DNA from 3 places in the Erwinia sp. 1181_3 genome. Region 1 is predicted to be linked to each of the others. Evidence: predicted binding sites of a transcription regulator. Region 1 holds the regulator's gene; each other region holds the start of a gene.

Region 1 (10,415 bases):
AGCAGGCTGTCGTCAAATCCCTGTACCATGACATCCTGATCAAACAGCGTCTGTTCTACCATTGCATCACGCTGACGCTCGTTCACTTCATACTGATAGTTATAGAACAAACGGTCGACACGTTGATCCCGACAAAAGTCCTGTAACAAAGCCACCGAGGCAGTGAAATCATCACACTCAGCGATATGAAGAGGAATGCCTTTTTTGGCCAGTGAGCGCTGGACGTCAAGCAAGCTCTGCCAGATAAACTCCGCCTGTTTCGGCGCCATATGGTGCTGCGCCCATTGCCCGGGAGTGGCGATAAACAACGCTATCACCCGGGCATTTGCTGAACGGCAGGCGGCATGGAGTGCGTAGTTATCGTTGATACGCAGGTCATTGCGCAGCCAGACCAGATGAGTTGTCATAGTGCTCCCTGAGATTAATGCCCGTAGCGCAGACGCAGAGCTTCCGGATAAGGCGCAAAATAACGCTGTCCGGCCAGCCACGGATGCGGGAATTCCGCCATATAGTGTTTCAGTAAGGTAATGGGTGCCAGCAACGGCTGGATCCCCTGACGGTAATGGTCAATCAGCCCGGCCAGCTCCTGACGCTGAGACGATGTCAGATCACGACGGAAATAGCCCTGAACATGCATCAGTACGTTGGTGTGATTGCTGCGGGAGGCCACCTGCTTCATCAGGTCCATCAGCCGCTGCCGATACTCTACTGCAAAATCCTCCAGCGATTCCCATTGATCCATTTTCGCGACAAAGGGCCCGATTTCACGGTAGTCGGGCTGAGAGTGTGCCAGTAGCAGCAGCTTGTAACGCGTATGAAATGCCATCAGTTTGGCGCGGGTCAGCCCGCTTTGCCAAAGCTGGTTAAATTCATGCAGGGCATAGACTCGCGCAACGAAATTTTCGCGCAACAGCGGATCGTGCAGGCGGCCATCCTCTTCTACGGGCAGCCAGGGCATCTGTTCCATCAGTTCCCGGGTAAAGACCCCGGTTCCGGCTTTGCGGTTATTGTTATTATCTGGCTGGTAAATACGTACCCGCTCCATGCCACAGCTAGGGGATTTTGCGCAGACAATGTAGCCACAGAGATGATGTAGATGGCTGATTTTCTCCTGCGAGAAAGATGCCATTTTTTCTGTAACAGGGGCATCCTGTCCGTTGCTGAAACAGAGTGACACCTCCCCTTCCCCGGCTTCAGTGAGGCGCAGTGCGGGCCTGGGAGTAGGTAAACCGATAGCCATTTCCGGGCACACGGGCTCGAAGTGTAAAAAGGGCGCCAGATGTTCAGCTGCGAATTCATTGCGTTTGTGGCCGCCATCAAAACGCACCTTCTGACCTAACAAACAGGCACTAATACCCACTGGAATTTTATCGCCCATAATTATACAACCTCAGATATCTTGTACAGATTTGAGTGTAGCGCAAAACACGGTGTAACAGGCAAAAAAAATCCCGCCAGACGGCGGGATTTTTATGAATGCGAGGTCAGTTAATAGAAATCACACCCGGCAGCTTCTGCCTGTGCCAGCCAGACGGGCTGATCGCTGGTTTTCACCCAGACGCGATGCAGGTAACTGTAAAAGCGGGCACGATCGGCGCGAAACAGCATAAATGGCAGCGCAGCGATGCCGATAACCAGCACCGCAGTGCGACGCATGAAAATCCGAGCAGATGAATAGTTATGATAAAGACTCATACGTCCTCCTGAGATGATTAAAAGGGTTGTGTGTAATCTGAACAAAATATACGCCTTCAGATGTAATTTTACTACTGATCCGACCACTTTTGTCGAAATAAAAACCACCAACCGCCTAAAAAATGAAAGAAGGTTACATATTCGTTAAATATTAACCTTAGAATGTGAAAAATATATCCTTTCTTTAACATCAGGGGTGAGCGCAACAATCACAGACGCCCTTCGTTCTTTTTGCTAAATTAGCCCTGTTATCATTTTTCCCGTCGTCACGCCGCTTAGCTACTGAGGTTCTGTGTCCACAATTCTGATTGTTGAAGATGAAAAAGAGATCCGCCGTTTCCTGCGCATGGCGCTGGAAGGGGAAGGTTTTCGCGTGGTTGATGCCGAAACCCTGAGCCGGGGTTTAATCGAAGCCGCCACGCGCAAACCGGAACTGGTGATACTTGACCTCGGTCTGCCAGATGGTGATGGGACAGAATTTATTCGTGATATGCGCCAGTGGAGCAATATCCCGGTGATTGTGCTCTCGGCACGCAGTGATGAGCAGGATAAAATCACCGCGCTGGATGCTGGCGCTGACGACTTCCTGACGAAACCCTTTGGTGTCGGTGAGCTGATGGCAAGAGTGCGTGTCGCCTTACGTCATCGCCCACAGCAGGGTAACGACAGCGTGGATGCGCCAATTAATATTGGTAGCGTCACGGTGGATATTGCCGCCCGCCGGGTGATGCGCGACGGTGCGGACCTGCACCTGACGCCGATTGAATTTCGTCTGCTGGTCAGCCTGATTAACCACCCGGGTAAGGTGATGACTCAGCGACAGCTGCTGACTCAAGTCTGGGGGCCGAATGCGGTTGAGCACAGCCACTATCTGCGTATTTATATGGGGCATCTGCGTCACAAAATTGAACGCGACCCCGCCAGACCCCAACATCTGCTGACCGAAACCGGTGTGGGCTATCGCTTTATGCCATAAAAAAAGGGCTCACTGCGTGAGCCCTTCTCTTCACTGCCTGATATCTCAGGCGTTTTTCAGTACCGCACTCACAATCTCTACCGCTTCTTTCTCAATCTTCTCGCGGTGTTCAGCACCCAGGAAGCTTTCGCAATAGATTTTATAAGCATCTTCCGTACCGGATGGACGCGCAGCGAACCAGCCGTTTTTGGTCATCACTTTCAAGCCGCCGATAGAGGCACCGTTACCCGGTGCTGCCGTCAGACGTGCCGTGATAGGATCACCCGCCAGCGTGTCAGCACTGACCATTTCCGGGGACAGTTTTGACAACGCAGCTTTCTGCGCGGAAGTGGCCGGAGCCTGGATACGGTTGTAGCTTGGTGCGCCAAAGCGCTGTGCCAGTTCGTCGTAGTGCTGCTGCGGGTTCTTACCCGTTACCGCAGTAATCTCTGCAGCCAACAGACACATGATGATGCCGTCTTTATCGGTTGACCAAGGCGTGCCGTCGAAGCGCAGGAACGAAGCACCCGCACTCTCTTCGCCACCAAAACCGAAACTGCCATCGAACAGACCATCAACAAACCATTTGAAGCCAACCGGCACTTCTACCAGCTTGCGGCCCAGATCGTCGACTACGCGGTCAATCATCGCGCTGGACACCAGCGTTTTACCCACCGCGACATCTTTGCCCCACTGTGGACGATGCTGGAACAGATACTGAATCGCTACTGCCAGATAGTGGTTTGGATTCATCAGTCCCGCAGGCGTGACGATACCGTGACGGTCATAATCAGGATCGTTGGCAAAGGCCAGGTCGAACTTGTCACGCAACGCCAGCAAACCCGCCATCGCCGACTCAGACGAGCAGTCCATGCGGATCACACCATCGTGGTCAAGGTGCATAAAGCGGAAAGTCTGATCGACAGCATCGTTAACGATGGTCAAATCAAGATTGTAGAACTCCGCAATACGCTGCCAGTAGGCAATCCCTGAACCGCCCAGCGGATCAACGCCAATCTTCAGACCGGCTTTCTGGATCGCCGGAATATCAACGATCTGAGCCAGACCTTCAATATAAGGCTGGATCAGATCTTTTTCCGTCAAGTGACCGCTGGCCCAGGCCTGATCCAGCGTTATGCGTTTCACTTCTTTCAGGCTGTCTTTGATCAGAGCGTTAGCGCGATCTTCCACCACTTTCGTGACGTTCGTATCGGCCGGGCCACCGTTTGGTGGATTGTATTTAATACCGCCATCTTCAGGTGGATTGTGTGAAGGCGTGATGACGATACCATCAGCCTGAGCACCACCGGTTTTGTTGTGTTCAAGGATCGCATTGGAGATCGCAGGGGTCGGCGTATAGCCGTTATCCTGCTGAACGATCACATCAACACCGTTAGCGGTAAGCACTTCCAATACCGAGATGATGGCCGGTTCAGACAACGCGTGCGTATCTTTACCCACAAAACAAGGACCGGTTACACCGTTCTTTTTGCGTTCTTCCGCAATCGCCTGCGCGATGGCCAGAATGTGCGTCTCGTTGAAGCTATGACGGCCCGCGCTACCGCGATGGCCGGAAGTGCCAAATTTCACCGCATGCTCTGCGTTACCCAGTTCAGGCTGCAGGACATAATATTGAGATGTTAATTGTGCAACGTTAATCAAATCGCTCTGCTGGGCGGGTTGCCCGGCACGGGGGTGATTGGCCATTGGCGCTTCTCCCTGACGCTTCAGTTAGAGGGTACCGCAAACTTTCTCTGTCAGCTCCACCGGGAACTGCATCGACAACATAATGTGTTCCACCATGCTGCGCTTACGGTCAGTATTTGTGTTGGTGATCACCCAATACGGTGTGCCCGGAACGTGCTGCGGCTTGGTATGGGTGCCATTCTCTACCAACGTTTGCTGGTTGCCCGCGAAGTAAACACGCGTACGACCTTGCAGAGACTCAGTCGCTGCGCCAAACGTTTTGGCATCCAGACTGTATAAAGTCGATAGAATCAGCATAAAGCGATTCACTGCACGCTTCTGCTCCGCGTACTCATCCGAAAGCAACAGCTCACGTACCGCACGAACACGATCCTGCGGTCGGGATTCAGATTTAATACCTGCAGCGGCAGGTTCTTTGGCTGCCGCTGCAGCATTCGCCGCCACAGGAGCAGTTTGACCCGCAGTGAACTTCAGCATACGGCGCAAAATATCGGATGCGCTTTCACCAATATGCTGAGTGTGGCTGGCAATATAACGGTATAGCTCTTCGTCGACTTCTATCGTTTTCATCTTTATCCAGTACGGTTGTTGCTAGTATCAGAACCGGTTGTTCGGGGACAACAATCCACGCAACCATCATGACGTTGAGCCGATCCAGTTCTAACATCAGGATTATAAAGTTAAATCCCGCCAGGGTGTAGCGCCAGACCCGTTTCAGGGCAAAAGTCGGAATATGCCGCAAAAAGATCATACCCGCCATTCGCGCCAGCGGCAGAAATTGTGGGATCCATGATACCCTAAGCCTTGGTGCCAACTGTAAGAACTTTCTCTATGAATTTGAATTTTCGCCTGCAATCTGAACAATCCGCCACTGACGGGCTTCCACTGGTATTGATCCACGGTTTATTTGGTAGCCTGGATAACCTCGGCGTACTGGCCCGGGGATTAAAAGACGATCGCCGTTTGATTCAACTCGATGTCCGCAACCACGGTTTGTCTCCGCGTGCGCAACAGATGGATTATGCGTTAATGGCTCAGGATGTCCTGGACACGCTTGACGCGATGCAGGTCGATCGTTTCAGCGTGATCGGTCACTCGATGGGGGGGAAGATCGCCATGGCGATTACCGCACTGGCGCCCGATCGTGTTGAGGAGATCGTAGTGATTGATATCGCTCCTGTGGCCTACACCACGCGTCATCATGACGATATTTTTGCCGCACTGAATGCGGTGACTGAGGCCGGTATCACCACGCGCAGCGAAGCTACTGCCCTGATGCGTCAAAGTATCAGTGAAGAAGGCGTTATCCAGTTTTTACTCAAGTCGTTCCACGAGGGTGTTTGGCGTTTCAACGTTCCGGCGCTGCTGGCATGTTATGAAAACATCATTGGCTGGGAGCCATTGGCCCCCTGGTCACATCCTGTGCTGTTCATTCGTGGGGAGCGTTCTCCCTATTTGGCCGATGCATATCGCGATGCACTGTTAACCCAGTTCCCGCAGGCGCGTGCCCATGTCATCACCGGCGCAGGGCATTGGGTACATGCTGAGAAACCCGATGCGGTATTACGTGCAATCCGACGTTTTTTAGCGCTGTGAAAACCATTTTCGCTGGGGTATGATGGCGCGCTAAAATTTTGCCGCTGCTGATTATCAGACGGCATAACGGCCCTATTCATCAGCAATCCAGCCTTTCAGTATTACGATTCCTATGGCAAAAGAGAACACGGACCGCACAACGATCGATCTGTTTGCAGATGAACGACGTCCGGGACGACCCAAGACTAATCCGCTGACGCGTGATGAGCAGTTGCGTATCAACAAACGCAATCAGCTCAAGCGCGATAAAGTGCGCGGCCTGAAGCGTGTCGAACTGAAAATGAACAGCGACGCGGTTGATGTCCTGAATCAGCTAGCTTTCGAGCGCAATATCAGCCGCAGTGAACTGATCGAAGAAATGCTGCTGGAACAGTTGCAACGTCATCCGTCCTGATGGTATCAGGGCCTTAGCACTCAGCGACAAAACCGGCAGCATTACTCATTTATCCGCTCACGACGGTCTGTTATCATTAGCGATATCTGCGAAAAAATCAGCAGTCACCATATCATTAAGATTCAAGAGGTTATTAAACTCATGGCACTCGTCGGCATTTTCTTTGGTAGCGATACAGGCAATACCGAAAACATTGCAAAAATGATCCAGAAGCAACTGGGGAAAGATGTTGCAGAAGTTCGTGATATTGCTAAAAGCAGCAAAGAAGACCTTGAAGCCTTTGATATTCTGCTGCTTGGCATCCCAACCTGGTACTACGGTGAAGCCCAGTGCGACTGGGATGACTTCTTCCCAACGCTGGAAGAAATCGACTTCAACGGTAAACTGGTTGCGCTGTTTGGTTGCGGCGATCAGGAAGACTATTCCGAGTATTTCTGCGATGCAATGGGCACCATCCGCGACATCATTGAGCCGAACGGCGCAGTGATTGTCGGCCACTGGCCGAGCGAAGGCTACCATTTCGAGGCCTCGAAAGGCATGGCAGATGATAACCATTTCCTTGGCCTGGCCATTGATGAAGATCGCCAGCCAGAGCTCACCAACGAACGCGTTGAAAAGTGGGTAAAACAAATTTTTGATGAACTTCAGCTAAAAGATATCATCGAAGCATAACCATAGCCGCTTGATGTGGGAGCTATCTCACATCAAGTAAGTGGTTTTTCCTATAGAAGTAATAGATACATGTTTGTAACTTTCATCTGCAAAACTGTACAATAACCCCATCGGTTACCCGCTTACTCAGCACCTGCCCCACTCTTTGAGGATGTGAGTCGCCCAAAGAGCGGTGAAGATGATGCAGATTGAAATGTTAACCCAGCCTAATTCGGGCGCGTGCTACCCTGGATGTAATGACACTTATCCTTACATCCATTGCGGTTTCAGGCACCCCTTATGGTTTTCATTTCGGAGTATCAGTTCTATACTGAGACGCACTCATCTTTTAGCGTCGACCGATGTTCAGGGCTTTTCAGCCACTAAGTGACTAGCAAAGTAACAGGACAATATCCGCATGACTGACAATAACACCGCATTAAAGAAGGCCGGCCTGAAAGTCACGCTTCCCCGACTGAAAATTCTGGAAGTGCTTCAGGAACCAGAGGGCCATCATGTCAGTGCGGAAGACTTGTACAAACGCCTGATTGATATGGGCGAAGAAATTGGTCTGGCCACCGTTTACCGCGTGCTGAACCAATTTGATGATGCGGGGATCGTTACCCGCCATAACTTTGAAGGCGGTAAATCCGTTTTCGAACTGACTCAGCAGCACCATCACGATCACCTGATCTGCCTGGACTGCGGTAAAGTTATTGAGTTCAGAGACGAATACATTGAGGAACGTCAGCGTGAAATCGCCACGCGTCACGGTATCAAACTGAGCAACCATAGCCTGTATCTTTATGGCCATTGTTCTCTGGGTGACTGTCGTGAAGACGAGACTCTGCACGACAAATAATCTGCACTGTTCAGTGTAAAAACCGGTGGCTTGCCACCGGTTTTTTTATGCCTGCGTTATAGCGATTCCTCCCGGCTAAAACGCTGCCAATCTGTCTCAAAAGGTTATCGCGTATAGAGCGGCAGCCAGCCACCATATGAAAGCAACGAGACCACGGCATTCAGTGCACCAAACAGCAGAACCAGCACAATCGGTGCCATCCCCCCTCTGACTCGCCACGTGGCAGTGGCAAAACGTCGACGTGACTGCCAGGCTAGTAGCGCTGGCGTGACAACAGCCCACAACGTCGCGGCCAGCCCGGCATAACCGATTGCCAGCAGAAAACCGTTGGGCCAGATCATCGCGGCCGTTAGCGGCAGAATAAACGTCAGCAGCGTGGTTTTTAATCTTCCGGACGCGGAGTTATCCAGTTTAAAGAGATCGGCAAGGTAATCAAAAAAGCCAAGACTGACACCGAGGAATGAACAGGCAACGGCGAAGTTAGAGAAGATATCCAGTAACAGATTCAGAGAGCGATTGTGCAGTACGCCGGATAACGCCCCCACCAGTACGTCAATATTACCGCCTTGCGCGGCAATCGCTTTAAATTCGCTGCGGGGAATATTGCCCATCGTGCCGATGATCCAGATAAAGTAAATCATCAGAGCCAGCAGCGTGCCGTAAATCAGGCAACGGCTCACGCGGCCTGCATTCTTATGGTAGTAAGTCGTCAACCCGGCAATGTTGCCATGGTAGCCGAAGGAGGCCAGACAAAACGGCACCACTATCCAGAGATATCGCAGATAATCGCGATCGGCTCCCTGGCTGTCGAGCAGAATAGCCGGCTGAACATGCCACAGCAGGCCGCCAAAAATCATCAAAAAGGTGAGGATCTTCGCGCCGAGAAAAATCAGCGTCATCCGGCTGACAACCGCTGTTCCCAGCCAGATAAACAGCGCCACCAGTAGCGTAAAGAGCAGCCCAGCCATACGTGCCGATATTCCGACATTTAATTGATTAAGGCTGTGCTGAATAATCGCGCCACTGGCAGAAATGTACGCATAGGTGAGGATCCCCAGCACAAAGACCACGGACAAACCGTTGATCAGGTTCCAGCCACGCCCAAGTAAATCGCGTGTGACCGTATCAAAACTCGCCCCGATGGGATAATGCAGGCTGGCTTCCAGATACAGTAATCCGGACAGCAGCATACAGAACCAGGTCACGATCAGCAGCGCGGAGGACCAGGCAAACCAGGCACCGGACATCACTACCGGCAGCGAGAACATCCCGGCACCAATAATGGTGCCACTGATAATCAACGCCCCCCAGAGTGTTGACGGCAGACGAACAGCAGAAGCAGGTGTAGCCATGAAATCCCTTAGCGAATGCAATAAATAACATGCCATAAACCGGGATAATCCACTGGCTAAACGGCAAGAATGCCGCATAGTCTACACAGAATCACACTCACGAACTAGTACAGTAATTAACTGACCACCATTGTTTCCTGCAAATAGCGCCAGCGAGGTGGCGTACAACCACAATCAATCACCGCCAGTGAAATACGGTGGGTATGATTATCACCCTGCTGTTGTAGCTCGTGATACTGGATCGCTACTTCCTGGCCAAACTGAGAGATCACTTTGCAGTGTTCAATCGTGATAGCAACACCCTGCCGTTCGCCGACCAGACGAGTGAACAGCGCAGTCACCTCCTCCATCGACAGACTTTTTCCGCTGGGCGCGACCATGATAAAATCGGGTTCAAAATGTCGCAACAGCTCAGGGACAAAGCTCCCATCTCCGTGAAACACTTTCTCAATAAGCTGATGCAGTACAATGATACTTTCACAGGCTTTTTCGGTTAACGCTGACATACAACATCCTTATGACGGGCGTGGCGATAAATCATCCACAAGGGGAACAGGCCGGTAACTGCGGCAACAACAAAGACCTGATGATAAGACTGAGCAGCAGAATAGTGGCGGCTCATCAACGTAAACAGCAGTGTAAACAATGCGGCGCCGAGGCTGAATGAAAGCTGACGATTAATATTCCATATCACACTGGCCCGCGTCATCTGCTCATCGTGAAAATCAGTCAGAGCACTGGTTTGTGCCGTATTGGCACTGATTCCACCGCCAATCCCCATCAGCAGATAAGCCGCATTCAATAGCATCACCTGTTCGGGACTCTGTACCAGCGCCAGCAGCACGATGCCGCCTGCATGTAAGACCAACCCACAGCTGAACAGGGTCAGTGCGCCCAGACAATGGTAAAGACGACCACATACCAGCATCGCCACCAGTGCCCCACCACCGTACAGCAGCATAAATGCTCCACAACGTTCGGCAGAAAAATGCAGGCACTGTTGCAGATAAAAAATGTTGAGCAGGTTCACACCGGTGAAGATGCCCGGCACGGCGTAGTAAATGACCACCGCCAGCTTTAGCCGGGGATTACGCAACAGCTTCAAATCAATCACCGCCTGGGGTTGACGATGGTAATGGCGCAAATAGCCGATAGCCAGGCCCAACGCGGCCAGCAGCCATAACGATGCAGAAATAAGAGACC
Region 2 (10,415 bases), on a different contig from region 1:
CAGGGCAGGTGGGTAACCTCCGTGGGGAGACCGTCGCCGGGGGCAATCCGTTTGAAGCGCCACGGCGTGCACCTTACCCGACAAAGCCCCTGAAGCAACAGTATGCCGGGCAGCTTTTTGCCCGGGCGGCAGAAAGCCTGGGGTACAGCCCGTTCCCTATTCCGGCAGCCAACTGCACCGAAGCCTGGAAGAACCCTTATGGTGTGCAGCTGGGCGTCTGCAACTACTGCGGGTTCTGTGAACGTTTCGGCTGTTTCAACGGTTCCAAAGCCTCGCCGCAGTCAACTATCCTGCCTTCACTTCGCCAGTTTTCGAACTTTTCGCTGCGCACTCAGGCACAGGTGTTGCGTATTAATACCGATGCCAGTGGGAAAAAAGCCACTGGCGTGACCTGGGTGGATGAGCTGGGGGTACAGCATGAACAGCCTGCGGATCTGGTGATCCTCAGCGCCTTCCAGCTGCATAACGTTCGCCTGCTGCTGCTGTCGGGGATAGGTAAACCCTACAATGCGCAGAGCGGAGAGGGCGTGGTTGGCCGTAACTATGCTTACCAGATGAATGGCAGCCTCAATCTGTTCTTTGGCGAGAAGCATAACTTTAATCCGTTTGCCGCCTCTGGCGTGACCGGGACGTTTATTGATGATTTCAATGCCGGGAATTTTGACCAGAGCGGGCTGGGTTTTATTGGCGGCGCCACCATCGGGGCTGCCACCAGCGGCGGACGGCCGATCCAGCAGATGCCGTTGCCTGCGGCATCCCCGCAGTGGGGCAGCGGCTGGAAAAAAAGCATCAAACAGCACTATCTGCACACCATGACCATCGGTTCATCGGGATCGGTCATGCCGTATAAACAGTGTTATCTCGACCTCGACCCGACCTACAAGGATGTCCACGGCCAGCCGCTGCTGCGCATGACGTTTGACTGGCAGCCGAATGAACTGAAAATGACGCAGTTTATGCAAGGCAAAGCGGAGCAGATAGCCCGTGTAATGGGGGCACAGCAGGTTGAATCGGGTTTTATGAAGCCCGGTGACCACTATGATGTGCGGCCATACCAGTCCACGCATACCACGGGGGGGACTGTGATGGGTGATAACCCGAAAAACAGTGTGGTTAACAAATATTTGCAAAGCTGGGATGTGCACAATTTGTTTGTGCTGGGGGCATCTGTCTTCCCTCAAAATCTTGCCTACAACCCCACCGGTATTGTTTGCGCCACTGCTCTGTGGGCAGCGCACGCCATCCGTACTCAATATTTCGCCCAGCCCGGACCGCTGGTGCAGGCCTGACAGGGAGTGAGCCATGAATATCAGACAATACGGTCTGTGTGTGCTGCTGGCAGTGGCCAGTAACAGCATTGCCGCTGTGCCTGAGCGCAGCATCAGTCCGGGGCACTATCTGGCCCTGGCGGCAGATTGTGCAGCCTGCCACACCGCAGAAAAAGGCACGCCTTTTGCCGGGGGACTGAAGATGGATACCCCCATCGGGGCTATTTACTCCACCAATATTACCCCGGATGCACAAACCGGCATCGGTCAATACAGCTATCAGGATTTTGCGCGGGCGCTTCGTGAGGGGAAGGCCCGGAATGGTCATTATCTGTATCCGGCGATGCCTTATACCGCGTTCAGCAAGTTTGACGACCAGCAGCTGCACGATTTGTATGCGTACTTCACACAGGAGGTTCCTGCCGTCCGGCAGGCAAACCGAAAAAGCGATATCCCCTGGCCGTTAAATATACGCTGGCCGTTGTGGGTGTGGAATATGATGTTTCATGACGATGAACGCTATCTTAACGACCCGCTGAAAAGCGCCGAGTGGAACCGGGGCGCCTGGCTGGTGATGGCTCCGGGGCACTGCGGTAGCTGCCATACGCCACGCGGTATAGCGATGCAGGAAAAAGGGCTGGACCACAATGACAGCGCCTATCTGTCCGGAGGAACCATTAACGGCTGGCATGCACCGGATCTGCGGGGCAACAACGTTCGCGGGTTGGGGAGCTGGACGCAGCAGGATATTATCAATTTCCTGAAAACAGGGCAGAACGACCGCACAATGGCATTTGGTTCCATGGCCGATGTGGTGCAGCAGAGTACGCAGCATCTTACGCCGGCGGATCTTAGTGCTATTGCGGTGTTTCTGAAGAGCCTGCCTCCCGGTAAATTCTCTTCTTCGCCAGCCAGTGAAGATTATGCCGAAGCTCAATATCCGGGGGCGGCGCTGTATCAGGATAACTGTGCCGCCTGCCACCGTAGCGATGGTCGGGGATACACTCACACCTTCCCGGCACTGGCAAGTAACCCGGCGCTGTTGGGGGATGATCCTTCGTCACTGGTTTCAATGATTTTGCACGGAGGCCGGGCTGCGGTGACAGAAAGAGCATTGACAGGTATGCGAATGCCAGGATTTGGCTGGCGGCTGACGGATCAACAGGTGGCCGAGCTGAGTAACTATGTGCGCAACAGTTGGGGAAATCAGGCCAGCGATGTGACGGCGGAGCAGGTGAAAAAATTGCGGAAAGGGGAGTAAAAGAGCAAGAAAAGGAAAAAAACGTCGTCCCTGAAAAAGGGGCGACGTTTGTCAGCGATTACGCCTGGTGTGCACCAGGTTCGCTCAGTTTCTGCAAATCTTTATCCACGAAGAACAGGGCCTGACCGCTGTTACCCACCAGTGCCAGTTTATCCAGTACAGATTTGAACAGCTTCTCTTCTTCGTGCTGCTCAGACACATACCACTGCAGGAAGTTAAAGGTGGAGTAGTCCTGGGTGGTCATGGCTGCGTGCGCCAGTTCGTTGATTTTAGCGGTGATCAACTGCTCGTGCTGATAAGCCTGCTCCAGCACTTCGTGCAGGGAGTTGAAGGTGACCGGTGGGGCTTCAATGGTGCCCAGTACCGGCATCGCGCCCGTATCGCTCAGGTAGTTGAACAGACGCTGCATGTGCTGCATCTCTTCTGTGGAGTGCTCACGCATAAACGCAGCCGCACCCTCGAAGCCTTTGTCGTTGCACCATGCGCTCATCTGCAGGTACAGGTTGGCAGAATAGAATTCCAGATTCAGTTGATCGTTCAACTGAGCGGTCATTTCATTAGTCAGCATGGTGACTCCTTTAACATTATATTTTGCGATTTATTACTCTCAATAATTCATGTTACAGGGACAGAGTGAATGTTTCTGTAACGTGAAGTATAACGAGTAAAACAGGTGATTTCTGCGCATTATGCACGCAGATTGATAAAATAAAAACCGTTTTATATAGCATAGGCTAATTTTATTGTTATCGCCTAAGAGTATGATTGGTAAGTGATAATCATTCCATGATGAATATAAACAGTTCTGCTTTTTAAATGATTATGATAACTATTCCTATTAAAATATAAATTGGATCAATATTACGGAATGAGAATTAATCCGTAATAGGTTATTTCTTATAAGGTGTTATTTTTACAGAGAATGAACTGCCTTTATCCGCCAGGGATAAAGGCAGTTATGGTTTACTGCGGCTCGGTGACCAGACGGTCGAGGATGGCCTGAGCTGTTTTAATATCGGTCACCAGTGCGTTGATCATGCCGGAACGTACGGCACCAATAATCCCGGCGGCTTTCTCTGCCGTGGCCGCCACCCCGATGCATAACGGGGTCTGACGAAGCTGGTCTGGTGATGCTGCAATCATCCGCTGTTCGCCCTCCCAGTGCAGCACTTCCCCCTGTTCGGTCACGTAGTGGCGCAGAACATCGCCCGCTGCATGGCTGAGCGCCTGCTCATCAGGGGTGGCCGTGCTGGTTTCGCTGGGGTGGGGCGCATGATGCGTCAGGCCGACGCCCACGATGGCCACGTCCAGCTTATCCCATAGCGAGGTAATTTGTTGCACGCCCGGATCGCAGAGAAATGCATCACGCAGCACCGGCGACGAGATATAGGGCGCGTGCAGGAAATGCGGCGTTCCCTCCATCTGTTCTGCGGCCTGGCGCACAAATTCGTTAATCTGAAAATGCGCTGCCGCCTGCTGCATACCGCCGTTGAGTGCCACCGTCATCACCCCCGGCAGGCGCGGCAGGCCGGATAGCGTCACTTCACGTACCGCCCGTCCCCAGCCAATGCCCACGACCGAACCACTGACCAGGTCGGCCTGCTGAAGCAGCGAGGCCAGCGGCGCATTCAGGGCACTGAGGATATTGGCAGGTGGGGACTCCACCACGGCAGCGGTTTTTAACCCCAGCCGGGCAATCAGATCCGCCGTGATCTCCTCAGGGGACGTCAGCTCAATCACCTCTATTCGCACAATCCCCGCCGCGCGCGCTTTGGTCAGCAGACGCGAGATCGTGGCGGTGGACACGCCCAGTTTTTTAGCGATATCGACCTGCGACATATCGGACTGATAGTGCAGCTTCGCCACCATATGCATCATTGCCCGCGTGGTGGCGGGATCTTGTAAAAGTGGCTCTTTCAGGGTTGTAATTCCTTTCTGCAATGTATTACACTCAGTTCATCGGTTGGAGAATTATTGCTCAACACCAGCAAAATTGCAACGTGCACAGGTGGCTGAAACCCCTGACAGGACTGGAGATTCACCGGCAACAGCCCGGCGTCGTGCACACAGGCTAAAGGTAACTTTCGGGTCGTCTACGACGGCTTTTTTACCCTGTAATCTGTATAGGAGTTCACCCTAATGTCACACATGTCCACTTCTGAACTGCGCGGTTATCAGCAAATTTGCGGCAGCAACGGCGCGATGCTGGTGATTGCCTGCGACCAGCGCGGTGCGATGCGAACGCTGTTAAGTGCCGATCCCGACCAGCAAAAAGCCATTTCCGAGCAGCAGCTCGGCGGTATCAAGGCGGATATCACCCGCTATCTCGCCAGTCAGGCTTCCTGCGTGCTGGTGGATGCCGTCTGTGCTGTACCGGATCTGGTGGATCACGGGATCATCAATCGCGATACCGCTCTGCTGATTGGCCTGGATGCGTCGGGTTTTGATACCACCCCGGAAGGCTACCGCAATTCACGCCTTGTGGAGGGCATCAGTGCCCGCCGTGTGCGCGAGCTGGGCGCTAACGGCGGTAAAATTATGGTCTATTTACGCGCCGACCGCCCGGATGCGAATCAACATAACCTCGATATTCTGCGCCACTGCATCGAAGACTTTGCCCGCGAAGATCTGCTGCTGGTGGTGGAGTTTCTTACCTATCCCCTGCCGGAAGAGACGGACGACGCGTATAAAAGCCGTGTGCCGTCACTGATCTATGAAGGCACCAAACTGTCACTGGAGCTGGGTGCCAAAGTGCTGAAGATCCCGTATCCTGGATCGGCTAAAGCTTGTGCCGATATCACCGAGCTTGCCGGGGATGTGCCCTGGGCCGTACTCTCGGCGGGAGTGGATCATACAACTTTCCTGACCCAGGTGGCGGATGCTATGAGCAACGGCGCTTCCGGTGTGATTGCCGGGCGTGCATTGTGGAAAGACTGCATCTCGCTGGACCGCCGTATCACCCGCGAAAAACTGGAAACGCTGGCCATCCCACGCCTGCGTGAAATCCAGGCGGTGATCGGCAAGTACTTCCATGCCCGTAGCACAGAGGAAAAAACCAGCCATGCCTGAGCAGCCCGTTTTGCAGCACTCTGCCCCCCGGAACCACGGTAAACGCCTGGTGATGGTGAACGGCGTACCCGCATCGGGAAAAAGCCATATCGCCACCCGTCTGTCGACGGCGACCGGTTGGCCACTGCTGACGCTGGATCAGATTAAAGAGCCGTTTATGCGTCAGATTGACGGTATTGACCGCCCGATGAACCGTAAGCTGGGCATTGCCGCTTATCAGGTGATTTGGTCGATTATTGCCGCTGCCCCGGCAGGTAACACCTTTATTGTTGATGCGTGGTTTGGCTTCCAGCCAAAAGCGGATCTGTCAGGGTTTATCGACGCGGCGGGCATTGATCGCATTGCTGAGATCTGGTGCCAGATCCCTGGTGAGATGGCAGCGCAGCGCTACAGCAGCAGGCTGGGCGCAAGGTTGCCGGGACATCCGGGAGCGGAATACGTGGCAGAACTGCAACAACTGGCTGACCGCGCCGAACCGATGCAACTCGGGCCGGTATGGGTTGCCGATCAACGCAGCGAGATCGACTTCAATGGGTTAATTCGCTGGACGCAGGAGATCGTGAATCAGGCTTAGTTAATTTATTCGCCTCTGCCAAAAATAAACAGGATTAATCCTGAATATTTACGGCGTATTAAATAAAGAGTGTTACCACTGGTGTAATTAACCAGGGCGAAGCTATGGTTATTAATCTAATTAACTGATGTTTAATAATTTATTATTAAATAAGTCATATTGATCACGTTTTTATCATTCTGCGGAAAGTATAGTGAATTAACTTGCTGAATAATGAACAGGGCGACGATGTATGTTAACCGACTGGATTAATGACAGTAACCTGAAACTGTTAACGCATACGGATAACTGGCGTAAAGCCGTTGAGATTGCATTGCAACCGATGATCGATAATGGTGCAGTACAACCCCGATACCTTAATGCTATTTATGATATGCATGAACAGATTGGTCCCTATTATGTTCTGGGTGAAGGTATTGCGATGCCCCACGCCCGGCCAGAGGAAGGGGTGAATCATACGGCACTCTCCTTATTAATTATTTCTGAGGGTGTGAACTTTGGCAGTGAAGATAATGATCCGGTGTATGTGATATTTGCACTGGCCGCTATCGATAGCCACTCGCATATTGAAATGATCGCCAGCCTGTCGCAGCTTTTTTGCCAGGACGGCGTGGTCGAACAGTTAAGGCAGGCACGGGATAAGTCAGCGGTACTGAACATTCTGCAGCAGTTCTGAACCGCCGTCAGGGCTGGGATGCCCGTCATCATACCCGCAGTCAGAGGTCGCGGACTTACAGACACTTAATTAAGGTATGCCTGATGAAAAAGTTATCTATTCTGGCCGTATGCGGTGCCGGGCTGGGCAGTAGTTTTGCCTGTGAAATGAGTATTGAAGCGGCACTGAAAGATCTGGGTGTGGATGCCGACTTATCTCACTGTGATATTTCCAGCGCGACCTCATCGCGTGCAGATATTATCATGACCGGTGAAAATTTCCGTTCGCAGTTCCAGCATTACACCATCAATTCCACCATTATTTATCTTAAGCGTCTGGTGGATAAGAACGAAATAAAACTAAAACTAGAGCCGATCCTTAAAGAGAAAGGCTATCTTATCTAATTTTTTTTAAAAATCCGATTAAATCCAAAATGGTTTACGTCGCCTTCGGCACCTTAAATCATAAATAATATCTACCCAAAATAATTCGAGCCAACACATCTGTAGTTTGAAGTATGAAGGGTATATGTGAAAGTAAACAGGGGAGTTCTATGTCTTTCCTTACCTTTATTGTCCATGATGTTCTGGGGCAGGCGTCTATCCTGATCTCTTTAATTGCCATGATTGGCCTGATTGCTTTGCGAAAAAGCCCGGGCCAGGTGATCACCGGAACATTAAAAACGTTACTGGGTTTCTTAGTGCTGCTGTCGGGTGCCAGTATTATTGTTGCCACATTAACCTTCCTCGGCGATATCTTCCAGAAAGGCTTTAATATGCGCGGTGTGGTGACCGATGTGGGTTCCATCGCCGGTATCGCCCAGCAAACCCTCGGGCGTGAAACAGCCCTGATTATGGTGGTCGCCTTTGTCGTCAATATTCTGATCGCCCGTCTGACGCGCTACAAATATATCTTCCTCACCGGGCAGGCATCGCTGTGGATGGCGACCGTCTGCTCGGTGATTGGTTATATGGGCGGGCTGCGCGGCGTGGAGCTGATCCTGCTTGGCGGGGGCATTGCCGGGGTGATGGCGGTATTGATGCCCGCGATTGCCCAGCCGATTGTGCGTAAGATCACCGGCGGTGATGATATTGCCCTCGGCCACTTCTGTACTATCGGCTATATGGTGCAGGCGGGTGTGGCAAAAGTGACCGGCGATGTCAGCAAAAGCACTGAAGATGTGGAGCTGCCGCAGGCGCTGTCCTTCCTGCAAGACACCTATCTGTCGATGATGGTGGTGATGATCCCGATCTACTTGATTCCGGCGATTGCTGCAGGCCCGGAAGTGGTGGCCGCCTCCTCTAATGGTGTGAACTATCTGGTCTATGCCTTCCTGCAATCTATCCAGTTTGTTGTCGGTGTGTATGTGCTGCTGGCGGGTGTACGCCTGCTGCTGGCAGAAATTGTTCCGGCGTTTCGCGGTATTGCGCTGCGCATCGTGCCGGATGCGGTTCCGGCACTCGACTGCCCGGTGCTGTTCCCTTATGCGCCTAACGCGGTGATCATCGGTTTTATCTCGACCACCATTGGTGCGGTGATCGGCATGTTCCTGTTCCCGTGGGTTGGGCTGGCGATGATCCTGCCGGGAATGCTGACCAACTTCTTTGCCGGGGGCACCGCCGGGATCTTTGCTAACGCCGTGGGTGGACGGCGCGGTGCGGTGATTGGTGGCGTGTTCCATGGGCTGTTTATCACGCTGCTGCCCGCGCTGTTACTGCCGCTGCTCGGCCAGTATGGCTTCCAGAACGTGACCTTTAGCGACTCGGATGTGATCGGCGTCGGACTGGTATTCGGCCATATCCTTAACTTCTTCCATTAATGAATCAGGAGGTTTTATGGACGCAATTGAGAAGATCTTACAGCAGGAACTGCCGGCTAAAGCCTGTGCTGACGCGCTGAATGAGCTGGGTAAGCAGTTTATGGCGCAGCAGGACAGCGACAGTGCCATCCAGTGCTGGGAGCAGAGCATGGCCCGCTACGGGAAACCGGGTTTTGCCCAGGCCCAGCTGATGAAGGCCTGGAATGCGAAGCGTCGCGCCTGTTCACTGGCGGGTGACGGCAAGGGCGTGGAGCTTTACTCAGAGAAAATCGACGGGTTGATGCAGCAGAGTAAGGATGCGATCCGCTACGGTTTTTGAACACGGACCATAAAAGGACCGGGCATGCCCGGTCGCTACGGTTGTGGTGCGGTTTTGCCGCGCGGGGCATTGTGGTCCCGATTTTCGTAGGGGTCAGGCATGCCTGACCCGTATTTCAACTGACCCAAATTTGACTATCAGAAATCCATCTTCACGGTGAACTGCACTTCACGCGGATCGCCAATCTGGTTGGACAGATTGTTGGTGGCGATCGACGAGGTATAGTACGTCTTATCGAACAGGTTCTTCACGTTTACCTGCAAGGTCACCGGGTTCTGCGTTTTGATCTTATAAGACGCGAATGCATCCGCTACCGCGTAGCCCTGTAACGAGTAATCCTCGCCATTGTCACCGGAACGACGGCTCACCGCATGACCGCCGCCGCCAACGGTCAGCGTATTGCCGCCAATCACGTTGTGGAAGTCATAGGTCAGGAACAGTGAACCGGTGTGACGCGGCACGTTAGGCAACATCTTGCCCTGATAATCCGGGTCTTCCATCACCTTGGCATCGGTATAACCGTAGCTGGCAATGACGTTGACGTTCTGCGTCAGCGCACCCGCCACATCCACTTCTACCCCACGCGAACGCACTTTCCCGGCGGTTTTCGCCACGCTCTCGCCGTTAACCGTATCGGTATACAGCACGTGGCTCTTATCGATATTGAACATTGTCACGTTAGCGGTCACACCGCTGAACAGGTCAAACTTGGCACCCACTTCATAGGCGGTCGCGGTTTCCGGCGGCAGCTCACCGATGTAGCTGGCAATCGAATACTGCGGCATAAACGAACGCGAAACGTTACCGAAGAACGAGATATTCGGTGTGGCTTTATACACCAGACCAAATTTCGGCACCCACGCGCTGTCGCGGCTGTCAGTATTGACGTTGAACGGGCGGCCTTTACCGGCATATTCGGTAAAGGTGGTGTAGCGCATGGCGCTGACCGCAATCCACTTATCGGTCAGGTAGAGCGAGTCCTGCACGTAGCCGGAGTAACTGACCTGCTGGATGCGCTGGTCGCTGTCGGCGGCCGATACCGTGGTGCATTTCCCGGTAGTGCCGTAGGACGGGGTGTAAATATTGAAATCTTTCACGTTCTTACAGCGGATCATATCGGTGCGCAGCAGATCGTAGTTCTCATACGACAGCCCGGTCAGGATCTCATTATAGAAACCGCCGATGACCACGTCGCCCTGGAGATCGAAACGTGCGGAGTGCTGGCGCTGGGTCGATCCCTGGGTGGCATCGACACGACGCGTCAGGTTGCCGGTGGCGGAATCATAGGCCATCACGCGCGCCTGATTATCGCTGTATTTGTCCTGGCTGAAGCTGTAATCGAACTTCGCCGTCCACTGATTATTGATGCGGTACTCGGTATTCAACTGGGCCAGATCCGACTCACCGTCGGTAATGTTATAGGCTTCATCGAAACGGGTTTCGCGATTCA
Region 3 (10,415 bases), on a different contig from region 1:
GCCCTCTGCCAGCTATGCCCTAGCCCGGCTGCGGGTTGCGACGGGTAATGAGCTGTTTAAACGCAGCCGTAAAGGGATGCAACCGACTCCCACCGCCAGTCAGCTCTATACGGTTTTTAAAAAGTCTCTCAGTGGCATTGAGAAGGCGGTGGCAGACACCCGCAGCTTCTCTCCGGACACATCCTTTCACAAATTTCGTCTCGCCCTCTCTGACCTTGGCGAACTGCTGTTGCTACCCGGTCTGGTGAAACATCTGCGCGCCGTTGCCCCTAACGTGCAGCTGGAGGTGATCCCGGTAGAGATGCGAAAACTGGATGAATGGTTGCTGACCGGAAAGGTCGATGCCGCGCTGTGCAGCCGTAACGAGAGTATTTCGCTGGCGCAGCGTGACCGGATTATGGACGAGTGTTATGTCTGCCTGTTGAACGACCAGCACCCGCGCATTGGCGACACCCTGACGCTGGATGCCTACCTGGAGGAACAACACATTATTGTGTCGACCATCAGCGGGCATTATATGGTGGAAGAGCGGATAAAAGAGTATGGCTATGAGCGCCGCATTGCGCTGGAAGTCCCGCACTTTGCGGCGCTGGGCGAGCTGATTGCCTCCAGCGAACTGCTGGTGACGCTGCCCTCCAGCGCGGCGAAAATCTATGTCGCACGAGGCAACGGGCGCATCATCGAACTGCCGTTTGAGCTACCGAATCTTGAGGTGTACCTGTACGGGCACACCGAGATCGGGGATATCACCGCCAAAACCTGGTTCTATAACCTGCTGAAAAACGTCAGCCCACTGCTGATGGTCCGCCGGTAACAGAGGGTTAGTCGTTGCGGCGCGGGCCACGGCTCCAGTAGGCCATAAAACTGATGCACTCCGGCGACAGGCCGCGCTCACCAATCAGATAGCGGCGCAGTTGTTTAACGGCGCTGGACTCGGCAGCAACCCAGCCGTGAAAGCGTTTATCTCCACTATCGGCACGGTCCCAGAGGATATCGCCATCCTTCTCTTCATGCAGCTCACCACGCACCAGCGCACTTTCCGGCAGCATCACCCGCTGCTGCACCGCCTGTAGTAACGCTTCACCATGAGAGGCACCGGTTTCTTCACGCGGCAGCCAGTGGATGTCGGCAAAAGTATAGTGGCTGAGATCAACACAGTCGCCGCGTTTCGGCATTTCCAGGAACATCTGTAACTGCGGCGGGTTGCTCCAGCCAGCCAGCTGTTCAAGGATCGCTTTCGCCGCCGGGAGTGCCGTTTCATCTGCAACGACCAGCGCGCGCTCCACGTCAGGGTGCGGGTCCCACTCGTAGCCACCGCTGCTGGTCGGGCAGGCGCGATTTGGTGCCACCATTTGCAGCGCTGCACCCGGCTCAGCATTCAGCGCCCAGGCCGAAGCCGGGCCTTCGGTACCGTGCATCACAAACTCGACTTCTACTTCTCCGGCATCAGCATTGACGTGACGAAGGGTATAGGTACGGGCAATCGGACGGATATCCTGCGGCATCGCGCGGGCTGTTTCCCACCAGGTTTTATCACCCTCATCGGTCAACGTTGAGGGCGTGCCGTTGAGGGAAGGAAACAGCAGTTTTATCCGCTGATCCGGTGCATCCATTTTCATCTGACGCACGTCATCACCGCTGAATACGCAGCACAGCATCGAAGGAGAAAGTACCTGCTTACGCGCCAGCACTACATTAAACAAGCGATAACCCTGAACACTCGCCATAAACCCGCCTTGTAAACCTGAAAGCCGCGCACGTGTGATAACGCACATAAGGTCGGCAAGAATAGCAAAGCCAGATGATAATGAGAATGAGAACGAGGCTTCTTTACATCACCCTCATGGAATAACGGATTGATCCCGGCGCAAAAAGCCGTCAACGTAGCGCTTTCCCTGTGGTAAATGCGGAGCACGCCGATGTCCCTGACTGTCCTGACGCAACTGGCCGATATTCCGGCCAGTCAGTGGGATGCCCTGGCCCCCAACTCTCAGCCTTTTTTACGTCATGCTTTTCTCTCCACTCTGGAAGAGAGCGGTGCGGTCAGCCGCGCTTCGGGCTGGCTGCCGCAGCATTTGCTGTGGATGGAAGAGGGAACGCCGCGTGCGGCCATGCCTGGCTACGCGAAAAATCATTCGATGGGAGAATACGTTTTCGATCACGCCTGGGCAGAGGCCAGCGAGCGGGCAGGGATTCCTTATTATCCGAAGTGGCTGTCGGCGGTGCCATTCAGTCCGGTCAGCGGCGCACGACTGCTTGGGAGCGATCGCCAGGCCGCGCAGCTGTTACAGGCCTTACCTGCGTTTCTGGCCGAACGGCAGCTCTTCAGCGGCCATATTAATTTCAGCGATGAGCCTATTCGCCAGGGGCTGGAGCAGGATCCGCGCTGGCTGCCGCGCCTCGGCTGCCAGTATCACTGGCACAACCGGGGTTTTCGCGATTTCCAGGATTTTCTCGACCTCCTCACCTCGCGCAAGCGCAAACAGCTGCGCAAAGAGCGCGAGCTGGTTGCCAGCCAGGGCGTGGAGTTTGTCTGGTATCAGGGCGCAGAGGTGACGGAGGCGCAGTGGGATTTTGTTTACGCCTGTTACGCCAATACCTACCGCGTGCGCGGCCGTCAGCCTTACCTGCCGCGCCTGTTTTTCAGCCTGTTGGCCGAGCGCATGCCGGAAACGATTCGCGTGGTGATCGCCAGCCAGCACGGAGAGCCGGTGGCCATGGCGTTCAGTCTGGTGGATGGCAACACCTTCTACGGCCGCTACTGGGGTTGCCTGGAAGAGTTCAACCGCCTGCATTTTGAAACCTGCTTCTATCAGGGGATGGAGTACGCCATTGAGCACGGGCTGCAGCGTTTTGATGCCGGTGCTCAGGGTGAACATAAGCTGATTCGTGGTTTCGAACCGGTGCTGACAGAATCCTGGCACCTGCTGCGCCACGCCGGGCTGCACGATGCGGTCGCCGATTTCCTGCATCAGGAGCGTGAAGGCGTGCGCAACTGGGCAGAGGAAGCCAAAGCCTCGCTACCGTGGCGGCAGCCCGACGGGCAGTGATACCCGTCGGGCATGACCATCATCCTTCGCCGACAAATCCGCCGGTCTGGTGACGCCACAGGCGCGCATACAGGCCGCCTTTTGCCAGCAGTTCGCTGTGGCTGCCAATTTCGGCAATCCGGCCCTGCTCCAGCACCACCAGCCTGTCCATACGGGCGATGGTCGATAGCCGGTGGGCAATCGCAATCACGGTTTTCTCTCCCATCAACGTCTCCAGGCTCTCCTGAATCGCCGCTTCCACTTCGGAATCCAGCGCGGAAGTGGCTTCGTCCATAATCAGAATCGGCGCATCCTTCAGCAGTACGCGGGCAATCGCAATACGCTGGCGCTGCCCACCGGACAACTTCACGCCGCGTTCACCCACCTGGGCATCCAGCCCGGTGCGGCCCTGCGGATCGGACAGCAGGGGAATAAATTCATCGGCTTTCGCCTGATGAATAGCGCGCGTTAACGCCTCTTCGCTGGCATCCGGCCGACCGTACAGCAGGTTCTCGCGAATCGAACGGTGCAGCAGGGAGGTATCCTGGGTGATCATCCCAATCTGTGCACGCAGGCTCTCCTGAGTGACATCGGCAATGTTCTGACCATCTATCAGGATGCGGCCACCGTTCAGGTCATATAACCGCAGCAGCAGATTCACCAGAGTGGATTTTCCCGCGCCGGAGGGGCCAATCAGCCCGATTTTTTCACCGGGCCGGATGGTCAGTTGCAGGTCATCAATCACCGTGCGTTCGCCGCCGTAGTTAAAGCGGATAGCCTCAAACTGGATTTCGCCCTGCTGCACCCGCAGCGCCGGAGCCTGGTCTTTATCACTGACTTTGACGGGCTGGGCAATGGTTTGCAGGCCATCCTGCACCATCCCGATATTTTCAAAGATGCCGTTCACCACCCACATAATCCAGCCGGACATATTGACGATGCGGATTACCAGCCCGGTAGCCAGCGCAATCGCCCCAACGCTTAACAGTGACTGCGTCCACAGCCACAGCGCCAGCCCGGTAGTGCTGATAATCAGCAGACCATTCAGCGTAGTGATCACCACATCCATGCCGGTGACCATACGTCCCTGGCTGCGGGTTTTTACCGTCTGGTCGCCAATCGCCTCGCGGGCGTACTGACGCTCCAGATCGCTGTGGGCAAACAGCTTCAGGGTGGTGATATTGGTGTAACCGTCAACGATGCAGCCCATCAGACGGGAACGGGAATCGCTCGACGCCACCGAACGGGCTTTGACGCGCGGCACAAAGTAGCGCAGGCACAACACGTAACCGACAATCCAGATCAACAGCGGGATGGTCAGCCGCCAGTCTGCTTCGGCAAAGAGCACCAGCGTGGTGACGGCGTAAATCAGCACGTGCCACAGGGCATCGACCGCCTGCACCGCAGAGTCGCGCAGCGCGTTGCCCGTCTGCATAATGCGCTGGGCGATACGTCCGGCGAAATCATTCTGGAAGAAGTTCAGGCTCTGACGCAGCACGTAGTTATGATGCTGCCAGCGGATCATGCTGGTCATGCCGGGGTTGATGGTCTGGTGCACCAACAGGTCGTGCAGGCCAATAAACAGTGGCCTGAAGATCAGCGCCACCACCACCATCCACAGCAGTTCGCTGCCGTGGTCGCTAAAGAAGGTGGCGGTGGGGCTGCTATTCACCAGGTCGATGATACGGCTGAGATAGCGGAACAGCGCTACTTCGATCAGTGAGGCTACCAGTCCAATCACCAGTAACAGCGCGAAGCACGGCCACACCTGACGCAGATAGAACAGATAGAATGCCCAGAGGTTGTTGGGTGGCATGTCGGCCGGGGCATCCCTGAAGATGTTGATCATCCTTTCAAAACGGCGATAAAGCATAAAGCAGGCTCATGTGTACGGCAGGATTGTTCAGCTTAGTGCATAACCGGGGTGAGGGTCGACCTCATAGAGCCTCCCACAAATTTTAGTGGCTGACAGTGTGGCTTCGGGTCTGAGGCCAGTTTGAGCATGCCGAATAAGCAACGACCGCATCCCTGCGGGCCTCGCCACGCCGCTACGCGAGCGTCACTACCCGCAGCCGATCCCCATATTTCGTTCGCTGTTTCAGGGCCGGGGACTCCTCGGTGATAATCAGCGCGATTTCCGCCAACGGACACACATGTGCCAGCGCGCGATAGCCCATTTTACTGCTGTCCACCAGCACCACGGTTTTCTCTGCCGCCGCGATCATCGCCTTCTTCACCGGGATTTCGACGGTGTTGATATTGGTGATACCGCTGTCAAAGTGCACCCCTTCCGCCCCAAGAAACGCCCAGTCGACGTGCAGACTGTTAATCTTATCCACCGTCTCCTGGCCAATCAGGGTATAGACAGCATTCAGCATCATGCCCCCGGTGACGTGAATGGTGATCCCCGGGCAGGCACTCAGTGCCACGGCGGTCAGGACGTCATTGGTCACCACAGTCAGATTACGCTTATCGCGCAACGCCAGCGCCAGTTCATAGACGCTGGAGCCGTTATCCAGGATCAACGACTGACCGTCCTGCACCAGGCTTGCCGCATAACGTGCAATCGCCGCTTTCGCCGGATTGTTCATCTGACGGCGTACGCTGTAAGGCGTATCCAGGCTGCTCTCCGTCACGCCGGATACCGGCAGCAATCCCCCATGCGTGCGCATCACCATCCCGTTTTTTTCCAGCAACGACAGGTCGCGGCGGATAGTCGAACTATCAACACCGAACACTTCGGACAGCTCTACGGCGTTCAGATAGCCCTTTTCCCTGATCATCTCAATTATTTGCAATCGTCTTTTTGATGCGCTCATGTGTCCTTCCTGTTGCGATACCTGCACACTTTCATGCACATACTGTACGAACATTGCCCTGATGTCAGTATAGCAGACAAAAAACAGGCAAATATGTGTGCTATTGCGCGAATAATGCACATTGACTGCACGAATTCGTGCAGCTACATTTAACTCATCGGTAACAACTTTCGGGAGGGCACTATCGATGTCAGCAACGATTCTCAGCGACTACGAAAAAGATATTGAGCAGCAGGTCGAGGCCCTGCGTGACCAGTTAGCTTACCAGCTACCGCAGGCACTCAGCGCACTGGATCTCAATCACTACGATCGTATTGTGCTGGCCGGAATGGGATCCTCTGATTACGCCCTGATCCCGATCGAACGTGAACTGATCGAGCGCGGTTACCCGGTATGGCGTATTGATGCGGGCAGATTGCTCGATATGCCAAACCTGGTCACCGCCAACAGTCTGCTGTGGCTGACATCGCAGTCAGGAATGAGTGGCGAAGTGGTGGCGTTGCTGAACAGTATCACCCCGCCAAAAACGCTGATTGGCATCACCAATGATACCGCCAGCGAACTGGCAAAAAAGGCACAGGTTCAGGTATTGCTGCACAGCGGGTCAGAAGCCACCGTCAGTGCGAAAAGCTACCTCAACACGTTAGTCGCCAGTTACCGGGTGTTGTACGCCCTGACCGGGCGGAATGAGAAACCTTTGCTGGCGACCGTGCATGCTATTCTGCCCGATATCGCGCAAATTATTCGCCAGCGCGCCGAAGCACAAACGCTCAGCGATGCGCTGCTGGCCCATAACCTGCCCCGCGTCGCGATGATTGGTATCGGGGCCGATGCCGCTACGGCGTTAACCGGAGCACTGATTACCAAAGAAGCGTCCAAAGTGGCCGCAGAAGGTTTTATTGGTGGCCAGTTCCGCCACGGTCCGATGGAAACCTCCGGCGCGGGGATGCTGGCCCTCCTGTTTGGTGATGGCAGCGACAACACCCTGAACACCTTGGCAGCCGATTTGCGCCAGAACGGGACGCTGGTGGTCAGCGTAGGGCCGGAGAAGTACGCCGACAGCGTGCATCTGCCCACACCCACCGAACCGCTGCCGCGTTTACTGTGTGCAATGCTGTGGGTCCAGCATCTGACTGTCACGCTGGCGCGTGGCAATGGGCGGATACCAGGGGAATTTCTCTACGGCCAAAAGATAACGGTGAAAACATGACAACCTCTGACGCACTCTCTCTACAGGCAGGCATGGATATCGGGGGTACCGGCACACGCATTATTTTGCTGGCCGGGCAGCGCGAAATCGCGTCAGAAACCGTACCGACCGCGTGGTTCGCCACGCTGCCCGCCTGGCAACGTGCCAGCGCACTGGCAGAGAAAGTGCGTCAGTTAGTGCCCGCCGGGCAGCGTTTAGCCAGCCTCGGCATCGGTGCCAGCGGCCCGGTGAACATGAACAATGAGATCATTGAAAACGAGGACACGCTGGCCTGCTTCTCCGGCTTCCCACTGGTGTCACAGTTGCGGGTACTGCTGGGTGTCCCCGTGGCAATCGACAACGATGCCGTTGCCGCCGCCCTCGGTGAGTTTCACTTAGGGGCAGGCCAGGGCAGCGGCCGCATGCTGATGGTCACACTCGGTACGGGAATTGGCGTAGCGATGCTGGAAGGCGGCACCCCGTTTCGCAACATTGATGGCAGCCATCCGGAAGCGGGCCACATCCCGGTTTCCGATGACCCGGTAGTGTGTTACTGCGGATTGCAGGGTTGCTGGGAAATGCTGGCCTCACGCGGCTGGCTACAGCAGGCGCTGACCGCCGCGATTCCCGACCTGCGCTGGGATGCCACGCTCAGTCAGAGATTAAGCCATCTGGCCGCGGCAAATCCGCGCATCAGCGGCATTCTTTATCAGTACGGCCAGATCGTTGGCCGGGGGCTAAATACCCTGCTGGCGCTGTATGGACCGGATGTGACGGTTCTCAGCGGCAGCGCAGCAGCACTGTTTCCGCTGTTTCAGGGAGGAATGGAGAAAGCGCTGGCGCGGGCCAGCGGCTATGCGGTTAACAAGCATATTATTCCATCTTCTCTGGGCGACGCGGCGGGCGCGCTCGGGGCGGCGATACTGCCAACACTCAGGGGAACCCGTCAACCATAATAAGCACGACCTATAAAGCAGTTCTTGATAATAAAGTTCTACCTTTGAAATATTTACGACAATAATAAATGTCTGGGCCGGTTAAGTTGTGCGGCTCAGCCATTCTATTGATCCAGGCGAATAAGAACGTGTTCTGACCGCTTCCTTTTTAGGTTAAATGGAGAGTAAGTAATGAAGAGATCCACCGCTTGCCTGATGACCCTGCTTGCTCTGAGCGCCTCCGGCGCTGCCTCTGCAAAAACCCAACTCAACGCCCTGTTTATGTCTCAGGCCGCCTACAGCGAAAGCGACGTGCGTGCCATGACCAGCGATTTTGAAAAAGCCAATCCGGGTGTCACCGTTAATCTTGAATTTGTGCCCTATGAAGCCCTGCACGATAAAATTATCGCGGCACGCGGCGCAGGTAGCGATGGCTACGATGTGGTGCTGTTTGACGATATGTGGCCCGCAGAATTTGCCAAATTTGGCCTGCTAAAAGATATCACCCGCCAGGTCAGCGCCGATGAGAAAGCGAAGGTGTTCGACGGCGCCTGGAGTACGGTCAGCTGGGACAAAAAACTGTGGGGCATGCCGTGGATCCTCGATACAAAATACCTCTTCTACAACAAAGCCATGCTCGCTAAAGCAGGTATTGCGAACCCACCGACCACCTGGCAGCAGGTGATGGATCAGTCCAAAATTTTGCAGGATAAAGGCATCGTTAAATATCCGCTGGTGTGGAGCTGGTCCCAGGCTGAAGCGCTGGTGTGCGACTACACCACCCTGGTGTCAGCCTTTGGCGGCCAGTTCTACCAGAACGGTAAGCTGAACTTCAGTGATGCCGGATCGGTGAAAGCCGTCACCTTTATGAAAGAATCGCTGGATAAAGGCGTCACAAACCCGAACTCACGCGAGTATCTGGAAGAGGACGTGCGTAAGGTGTTTTCCAATGGCGATGCGGCCTTTGCCCTGAACTGGACCTATATGTACAACATGGCCAACGATCCGAAGCAGAGCAAGGTCGCCGGTGATGTGGGAATTGTTCCGGCTCCCTCTGAACAACCGGGCAAAGTCGCAGCAATGAACGGTTCGATGGGATTGGGCGTGACCCAGACCAGCGCCCACCAGGATCAGGCCTGGCAGTATATCCGTTACCTGACCTCCCAGCCGGTGCAGAATAAATACGCCAAACTCAGCCTGCCTGTCTGGAAAGACTCCTACGACGATCCCGCCGTGCAGAAAGGCCAGGAGCCGTTAATCGCAGCCGCGAAAAAATCCCTCGATGTGATGCTGATGCGCCCGATTACCGCCGACTACTCACGTCTGTCGAACAGTCTGCAACAGCAACTGCAGCAGGTCCTTCAGGGCCAGCAAACGCCGCAATCCGCAATGGAAGCGGTGACGAAAAGCGCAGCCCGACTGCGTTAAGGGAACGCCATGCTCAGTCTGCAACGTCGTGAGCAGCGTCAGGCATGGGTGCTTCTGGCACCCATGCTGATTGTGATGGCCCTGTTAACCGCCTGGCCACTGCTGCGCACTATCTGGCTCAGTTTTACCGATGCCGAGCTGATTGGCAGCGGTGCACAGACCGGCTACATCGGACTGGATAACTACCTCTACGCCCTGACCGACCCGGATTTTCGTGCGGCGATTGGCCGTACGCTCTATTTCACGATGATATCAGTGGCGCTTGAGGGAGTGATCGGCGTACTCGTCGCGCTGCTGCTGAACCAAAAATTTATCGGGCGCAACGTGCTGCGCGTGCTGGTGATCCTGCCCTGGGCGCTGCCCACCATTGTTAACGCCATGATGTGGCGACTGAATTTCAACCCGGATTACGGCAGCATCAATGCGCTGCTGACTCAGGCAGGCATTATCGACGGCTACCGCAGCTGGCTCGGTTCCCCGGACTCAGCCCTCAATGCGGTGATGCTGGCTGACGTATGGAAAAACTATCCGCTGGTGACACTGCTGGTGCTGGCCGCCATGCAGTCGATTCCTGAAGATCTGTATGAAGCTGCACGTCTGGACGGTGCGCCGGCGTGGCGACGTTTTCGCGCCATCACCTTTCCGGCCATTGTCGGTGCACTGAGTGTGGCGTTGGTGCTACGCACCATCGACGCCTTCAAAGTGTTCGACATTATCTATGTGATGACGCGCGGCGGCCCGGTCGACAGCACCAAAACCCTCAGTTTCTATGTCTATCAGGAATCCTTCAGCTATCTGCGGGCCGGTAGCGGTGCGGCTTACGCCATTCTGATGACGCTGATGTGTAGCGTACTGATTGCGCTATATATGGCGATGCTCTACCGCCAGCGCCGCAGGAGTCTTGCTGATGAAACGTAAACTGCGCCGCGTTTTACTGTATGCCGCCGCGCTGCTGCTGGCAGCGTCGATTCTCGGGCCAATGCTGTGGCTGTTTCTGATGAGCGTCAGCGCCAAC

The links. The regulator Fur, encoded in region 1, represses iron uptake genes when iron is present. The targets are predictions, from matches to a motif close to ATAATAATGAGAACNACTATCAA.
Region 2: a site for Fur is predicted at 3,346-3,368, ahead of ftnA (non-heme ferritin). Genes of this name have one in related genera too.
Region 3: a site for Fur is predicted at 1,808-1,830, ahead of FY046_RS15535 (siderophore-interacting protein). Genes of this name have one in related genera too.

What each region holds. Positions count from the first base shown of each region.
Region 1 is NZ_VTDE01000002.1:743,414-753,828, forward strand. It holds gene phrB (deoxyribodipyrimidine photo-lyase) at 1-407, opposite strand, end outside; gene FY046_RS07865 (YbgA family protein) at 422-1,378, opposite strand; gene FY046_RS07870 (YbfA family protein) at 1,489-1,695, opposite strand; gene kdpE (two-component system response regulator KdpE) at 1,988-2,671, shown strand; gene pgm (phosphoglucomutase (alpha-D-glucose-1,6-bisphosphate-dependent)) at 2,717-4,357, opposite strand; gene seqA (replication initiation negative regulator SeqA) at 4,382-4,927, opposite strand; gene ybfF (esterase) at 5,189-5,953, shown strand; gene ybfE (LexA regulated protein) at 6,066-6,347, shown strand; gene fldA (flavodoxin FldA) at 6,489-7,019, shown strand; gene fur (ferric iron uptake transcriptional regulator) at 7,417-7,860, shown strand; gene mtr (tryptophan permease) at 7,965-9,212, opposite strand; gene FY046_RS07915 (hypothetical protein) at 9,329-9,718, opposite strand; gene FY046_RS07920 (MFS transporter) at 9,706-10,415, opposite strand, start outside.
Region 2 is NZ_VTDE01000003.1:449,847-460,261, reverse strand. It holds gene FY046_RS10585 (GMC family oxidoreductase) at 1-1,289, shown strand, start outside; gene FY046_RS10580 (c-type cytochrome) at 1,303-2,529, shown strand; gene ftnA (non-heme ferritin) at 2,588-3,097, opposite strand; gene FY046_RS10570 (sugar-binding transcriptional regulator) at 3,493-4,470, opposite strand; gene FY046_RS10565 (tagatose-bisphosphate aldolase) at 4,669-5,598, shown strand; gene FY046_RS10560 (AAA family ATPase) at 5,591-6,172, shown strand; gene FY046_RS10555 (PTS sugar transporter subunit IIA) at 6,405-6,848, shown strand; gene FY046_RS10550 (PTS sugar transporter subunit IIB) at 6,932-7,231, shown strand; gene FY046_RS10545 (PTS sugar transporter subunit IIC) at 7,345-8,646, shown strand; gene FY046_RS10540 (hypothetical protein) at 8,663-8,965, shown strand; gene FY046_RS10535 (TonB-dependent siderophore receptor) at 9,103-10,415, opposite strand, start outside.
Region 3 is NZ_VTDE01000005.1:228,478-238,892, forward strand. It holds gene FY046_RS15530 (LysR family transcriptional regulator) at 1-814, shown strand, start outside; gene FY046_RS15535 (siderophore-interacting protein) at 822-1,727, opposite strand; gene FY046_RS15540 (GNAT family N-acetyltransferase) at 1,920-3,050, shown strand; gene FY046_RS15545 (ABC transporter ATP-binding protein) at 3,070-4,902, opposite strand; gene FY046_RS15550 (DeoR/GlpR family DNA-binding transcription regulator) at 5,078-5,848, opposite strand; gene FY046_RS15555 (SIS domain-containing protein) at 6,036-7,058, shown strand; gene FY046_RS15560 (ROK family protein) at 7,055-7,993, shown strand; gene FY046_RS15565 (extracellular solute-binding protein) at 8,165-9,400, shown strand; gene FY046_RS15570 (carbohydrate ABC transporter permease) at 9,410-10,318, shown strand; gene FY046_RS15575 (carbohydrate ABC transporter permease) at 10,308-10,415, shown strand, end outside.